DNA from 2 places in the Paenibacillus spongiae genome. Region 2 is predicted to be linked to the other one. Evidence: riboswitches for the same ligand, from Rfam matches in the RefSeq annotation. Region 2 holds a riboswitch; the other holds the start of a gene.

Region 1 (3,418 bases), 3.0 Mb from region 2:
TCGTCCTAAACCAGTCTGATTTTCTGTTGTCCCTGCCTCAGTCAGAGCCATACCCTTATGCAGAGATAAGTGTTCATCGCGCATATATCGAGCTTCCAGCCGCTTTGAACGCTTCCGACTTCTCCTTCATGCCCGCTTCGATCGCTTCCTGCGTTTCAAGTCCGTGTTCCGCTGCATAATCCCGGATATCCTGCGTAATGCGCATACTGCAAAACTTCGGACCGCACATGGAACAGAAATGCGCGGATTTCGCCGCTTCAGCCGGCAGTGTCTCATCATGGTAGGACATCGCCCGCTCCGGATCGAGCGAGAGATGGAACTGATCGCGCCAGCGGAATTCGAAGCGCGCTTTGGACAGCGCATCGTCACGCACTCGGGCACGCGGATGGCCCTTGGCTAAATCGGCTGCATGAGCGGCAATTTTATACGTGATGACGCCTTCCTTCACATCTTCCTTGTTCGGGAGACCCAGATGCTCCTTCGGCGTCACGTAGCACAGCATCGCCGTACCGAACCAGCCGATCATCGCCGCTCCGATCGCGGAAGTGATATGGTCGTAGCCTGGGGCAATATCTGTCGTCAGCGGGCCTAGCGTATAGAACGGCGCTTCCTGGCAGACCTCCAGCTGACGGTCCATGTTTTCCTTGATTAGATGCATCGGCACATGGCCCGGACCTTCGATCATCACCTGAACGTCATGCTTCCAGGCGATCTTCGTCAGCTCGCCAAGCGTATCCAGCTCGCCGAACTGCGCCTCATCATTGGCATCGGCAATGGAGCCCGGGCGCAGGCCGTCTCCGAGCGAGAATGCCACGTCATACCGTTTCATAATTTCGCAGATATCCTCGAAATGCGTGTACAGGAAGTTCTCTCGGTGGTGAGCGAGGCACCAGGCCGCCATGATGGAACCGCCGCGGGAGACGATGCCCGTAAGACGCTTGGCCGTCAACGGGATGTAGCGCAGCAGCACTCCCGCATGAATCGTGAAGTAGTCGACGCCTTGCTCCGCCTGCTCGATCAATGTATCCCGGAATACTTCCCAGCTTAAATCCTCGGCTTTGCCGTCGACCTTCTCAAGCGCTTGATAGATGGGCACCGTTCCTACCGGAACCGGCGAGTTGCGTACGATCCACTCGCGCGTCGTGTGAATGTTTTTTCCGGTGGATAGATCCATAATCGTATCGGCGCCCCAACGAGTCGCCCAAGTCATCTTCTCCACTTCCTCTTCGATCGAGGAGGCGACGGCAGAATTGCCGATATTGGCATTGATTTTCACATGGAAATGACGGCCGATAATCATCGGCTCGCTCTCCGGATGGTTAATGTTGGACGGAATGATAGCACGGCCGGCTGCCACCTCGTCCCTCACGAATTCCGGCGTCATCCCTTCGCGAATCGCAATATATTCCATCTCCGGCGTTATCATGCCTTTGCGTGCATAGTGGAGCTGAGTCACATTGCAGCCCGGCTTGGCCCGCAGCGGACGACGGTTTAAATCGGGGAACTGCTCCGCTCCGCGTTTTTCAGCCGACTCCTCGGAGGTAAATCCGTTATCCTTCGGTTGTATAACGCGGCCCTCATAAGACTCGACGTCTCCTCTTTCATCGATCCAAGCGCGTCGCAGCCCCGGAAGTCCGCGTCGAACATCGGATTCATAGGATGTATCCGTATAAGGGCCGCTGGAATCATAGACCCGGACCGCTTCATTGGGCTGTTCGATCCCTTTATTGGAGCTGGGCGTCAGTTCGATTTCACGCATCGGCACACGCAGATCGGCACGGCTTCCTTGGACATATACCTTGCGGCTGCCCGGCAGGGGCGTAGTAAGAATCGGCATAATAAAAAACCTCCTGGGAATATGATAGAAATCCCTAGGAGGCCATGGCGTTGTGGTATTGAGACAGCAATGCGAGCTGCGCGATTCCGATCGTAAGCGGCTAGCTGAAGCTCTTCAGCATAACCCCCTTGTCGATCGGCACTCCCGCTTGAGCACGTCTTCGATGGCGCTCCTTCGCCAGGGCAACAAAAAAACCGCCCCGGCGAAGGAGCGGTCAGCAGACGCGGTCAATTCCGAACGCGCGCAGATGAAGCAGCTGCGGTTCGGACAAGAGGTAAGTCCGAATGCGGCCGTTAAACCGTATTCCTCTCTCCTCTTGTGTCGCATGCACATTCCCACTTTCCTACGCTGGCATAACCCAGATCAGGTTCTAAGGGACCAAGGCAGTTTTCGCCTTATCTCAGCCCATGCGGGCGCCCCTAGTGGATTTCTTGGTACGACTATACCCCTCTCAAGTAAATTCTGTCAACCCCTTTGCTCGCGCGATCTGTTACCTATTGTCTCCGATGTACCCCTACCGTGCTGTTAACATTGGCTGCAATCGTGACGGTTACCGGAACGGATTTGACCGTCCCGTTGCTGTAAACAGCCGTAAAGATAAACGTAACCTCTCCGTCCGGAAGCTTCTCGAAGCTCTCGTCCCACATTTCCCCCGCCCAGCTCACGGCGCTTGCTCCGTCGCTTACGAGATTGACATTGAAGCCGCCCATCGCAGCTTCCACGCGCAGAGCTTTCGTCGCTGTATTCGTGAGAGCAGTCTGGGCCGATAGTAGAAAGCGTTCGCCTGCCCAATAGACATGATAGCCCCTCGGACTCTCTTCGTTGCCGCTCGCCTTCAAGTTGAACTGCTTGCGGCGTTCGTCCCACAATTCCGTATGCTTGACCTGGGCGGCAACCGTAAGCGGCAGGACCCGAATATCCTTGCGAACGATAACGGCCGGCGCTTTGCCGTCGGATACCGTGAGCTCTACTTGATAAATACCGGGTTTGACGCCTTTAAAGCTTGGTCCAGCCGTCGGATAAGGCACGTTCGACATGGAGGCGTGCATCTTCCGTTCTCCTGCAGGATCCGTAATCCGGTATTGGACTGTCAGCTCGTCCGAATCCGGATCATGAATGAGATGGGTTATTTGTACCAAATCGCCTTCATATACCGGCTTAGGCGCCCAATCGAACTCGGCGGCCGGAGGCTGATTCGTCTCGATGTAGAAGAACTTCGGATCGCTCCACTCGCTCCAGTCGTAGCCGTCATAGGTCCGGACCATCACGAAGAGATTAACCTTCTCGGGCAAATCCTCCATAGGTGTCCATGCTAGCGCCGTGCCGTTCAATATGCCGGACTCTTGCTCCAGAATTCCGCCGTAACGGTATATCCGGACCTGATGCCTTCTCATCGCATCGTTATCGCCGTCCGTGTACGTCCATTTAAACTCCGGCTTGGTTATCGTTATTTTCTCCGGGTTCAGCTGGTCCGTACTGGTCGGATACGTCACTTGCACAACAGGAATGCGATTGACGATCTCAATAGTATCAAGCGCTTCATCGTTCTGGCCCAGCTTGTCTTCGACCACTTGCCGGATC
Region 2 (3,418 bases):
AGATTATCCAGCTGACGGAGGACTATCCCATCACGCCTAAAGAGCATGGTGTCGACTATCTGATGGACCGCCGCCACTTATGGCTGCGAACGCCGAAGCAGCGTGCCATTCTCGTCATTCGCGCGCAAATTATCCGCGCCATTCAACAGTTCTTCGACGAGCGCGACTTTACGCTCGTCGATCCGCCCATTTTGACGCCTTCTTCTTGCGAAGGCACGACGAATCTGTTTCACACGAAATACTTCGATGACGATGCGTACTTGACGCAAAGCGGACAGCTCTATATGGAAGCTGCCGCAATGGCGTTGGGTAAAGTTTATTCGTTCGGGCCGACGTTTCGCGCGGAGAAGTCGAAGACACGCCGCCACCTGATCGAATTCTGGATGATTGAGCCCGAGATGGCGTTCGTCGATCTTGAAGAAAGCCTGCGCATTCAGGAGCAGTTTGTTTCGCACGTCATTCAATCGGTCCTTACGCATTGCCGCAAGGAGCTGGAGACGATCGGCCGCGATATAAGCAAGCTGGAGGCTATCCAGGCCCCGTTCCCCCGCATGACGTATGACGACGCGATCAAGCTGCTTCAAGAGAACGGATTCGATGTGCCGTGGGGCGAGGACTTCGGAGCGCCTCATGAAACGGCAATCGCCGAGAAGTTCGACCGCCCTGTCTTCATTACGCATTACCCCGCTTCAATTAAGGCGTTCTATATGAAACCGGACCCGGGCCGGCTGGAGGTCGTTCTGTGCGCCGACATGATCGCGCCGGAAGGCTACGGCGAGATTATCGGCGGTTCGCAGCGGATCGACGATCCGCAGCTGCTCGCGGAACGGTTCGGCGAGCACGAGCTATCGGAAGAGGCGTACCAATGGTATTTGGACCTGCGCCGTTACGGCACCGTTCCGCATTCGGGCTTCGGTCTCGGACTGGAGCGGACGGTCGCCTGGATCTGCGGCTTGGATCATGTGAGGGAGACGATTCCATTCCCGCGCTTGCTCCACCGGCTCTATCCATAAAGCCGGCTCTCGTAAGCTTCCGATGGATTTTGTGAAGCATCCGATTTCCTAAAGCGCATTGGCTCACAAAACTTTTGGAGGGTAACTGGATTGAAACAAGAAATGTGGAAGTCTTATTCACGGGGCATGGCTGCCGCCATGAACAGCGGCAGCGTCGTCATACCGGCAGGCTTGCTGCGGGCGTACAAGGCCATCGGATTATCCGATGCCGAGTTTCTGCTGCTGCTGCAGCTTCTCATGTTCCGGCAGCTCGAACAAATCGATTTTCCGACGCCGGAACAGCTTGCCGACCGGCTCGGCGTTACGCCCAAGACCGCTCACCAGCTTCTCGGGCGTCTGATCAAGGAAGGCCTGCTCACGATTGACGAGGAGGTCGATCCGCTGACGGGCATCCGCTCGGAATGCTATAACTGGGACGGCTGGATGCTCCGCTCGGCGGAGTGGCTGTCCGACACTGCCCGCGAAAGCATGCAGAATCATCGCGAAGAGCGCGATCCGGAGCCCAAGGCGTCCGATCTTTTTACCGTGTTCGAGCAGGAGTTCGGTCGCCCCTTGTCTCCAATGGAATGCGAAACGATCAGCGCTTGGCTGGATCAGGACAAATACCCGGACGAGCTGATCCGGTTTGCGCTGAAGGAGGCCGTTTTCGCAGGAAAGCTTCACTTCCGCTATATCGATCGCATTCTGATCGAGTGGAGCCGCAACCGCGTGACGAATACCGACGAAGCCAAAGCGCATACACAGAAATTTCGCGGCGGCCGTTAGCGGCTGGCGGTTCATGAATTAGTCCATCTGTAGGATGGCAAGCGAATGATCCGGGTATAAAAGAGTGGCAATTTACCTGACAAGTGCTATAATAAGCTTTGCGACGAACTGAATATGACAAGGGGAGCTGGAGATTGGCCGGCTGAGAGGGGATCCGATGAATCCCGACCCATTGACCTGATCTGGATAATGCCAGCGTAGGAATTGCGCGTCAAGCCGTGCCGCTTTCGCCTGTAAACTTAGGAGGAAGCCGTGCGGGACAAGAGAGCAATATCGAAGCGTCTTCCACTATCGGGGGACGCTTTTTCTTATGGAATCATGGTAACGTCTATAGTTGTCGCTCATCTGGCAATACGGAGAGGAGCAGTTGGATCATGAGGATCGGCAAACGAAGCACTACTTTGGCAAAATGGGGGATCGCACTCGTCATCATGCTGCTTGCGCTCACGGGCTGCGGCGCGAAGGAAGCGAACGAGCAAAATGGTGAACAGGGCGCTGCCGGGAATAACGCGGAAACACCCGCAGATAACGCTGCGGACAAACCGCTGACGAAAGTAAAGGTCGTGCTCGACTGGTCGCCGAACACGAATCATACCGGCCTGTATGTGGCGCGGGATAACGGATTTTACAAGAAACACGGACTGGATGTCGAAATTATTCAGCCTGGCGAAGCCGGCGCCGACAAGATGGTCGCTACTGGAGCGGCTGAGTTCGGCGTCAGCTACCAGGAGGGCATTACGCAAGCGCGCATTCAGGGCGTGCCGATCGTTTCGATTGCAGCAGTCATTCAGCACAATACATCGGGTTTCGCATCCCCGGCGGACAAGAACATTAAGACGCCGAAGGATTTCGAAGGAAAGACGTACGGCGGCTGGGGATCTCCGGCCGAAGAAGCGGTTATTGACTCGCTGATGCAGGAAGAGAAGGCCGATGCAAAGAAGGTGAAGATCGTCAGCACGGGGGACGTGGATTTCTTCACGGCCGTGAAGAAGAACATCGATTTCGCCTGGATTTTCTATGCTTGGACGGGTGTTGAAGCTGAGCTCCGCGGCGAGAAGCTGAACATGGTCTATTTGACCGATTACAGCGACAAGCTGGACTACTATACGCCGGTATTGGCGACGAACGAAAAGATGATCGCGGAGAACAAAGACATTGTGAAGGCGTTTGTGGCAGGCTCTGCCGAAGGCTATAAATACGCGATCGAGCATCCGGAAGAAGCGGCGGAAGTGCTGATCAAGGCGGAGCCGGAATTGAAGCCGGAGCTCGTGCGTGCCAGCCAGAAGTGGCTGAGCCCCAAATATCAAGACGACGCGCCGCGCTGGGGCGAACAGAAGCTGGAAGTCTGGACAAACTACGCACAGTGGATGTTCGATCACAAGCTGCTGGATAAAGAGCTGGAAGCAGATAAGGCGTTTACGAACGAATTTCTGCCGGAATAAAGCTATTCATATCCGTTTTCACAAGTCAAATCAAGTCACAACAACATACACCTGAAGTTGAGAGGAGAACGAACATAATGGCCAACACGCTGCTTAGCATTCAAATCATACCTCATACGCCCGGAGGCGAAAGCGTCATTCCTTATGTGGACCGCGCCATCGATATTATTAAAGCATCCGGCGTTCCTTACCGTGTGG

What was found. A riboswitch is a leader RNA that binds a small molecule or an ion and turns the genes downstream of it on or off. The one in region 2 is predicted to bind thiamine pyrophosphate.
Region 1: another riboswitch for thiamine pyrophosphate. It lies ahead of thiC (phosphomethylpyrimidine synthase ThiC); the one in region 2 lies ahead of L1F29_RS11755 (ABC transporter substrate-binding protein).

What each region holds. Positions count from the first base shown of each region.
Region 1 is NZ_CP091430.1:5,508,371-5,511,788, forward strand. It holds gene thiC (phosphomethylpyrimidine synthase ThiC) at 74-1,837, opposite strand; TPP riboswitch at 2,161-2,268, opposite strand; gene L1F29_RS25025 (glycoside hydrolase family 78 protein) at 2,332-3,418, opposite strand, start outside.
Region 2 is NZ_CP091430.1:2,532,425-2,535,842, forward strand. It holds gene asnS (asparagine--tRNA ligase) at 1-1,013, shown strand, start outside; gene L1F29_RS11750 (DnaD domain protein) at 1,104-1,778, shown strand; TPP riboswitch at 1,889-1,999, shown strand; gene L1F29_RS11755 (ABC transporter substrate-binding protein) at 2,153-3,220, shown strand; gene L1F29_RS11760 (thiamine-binding protein) at 3,298-3,418, shown strand, end outside.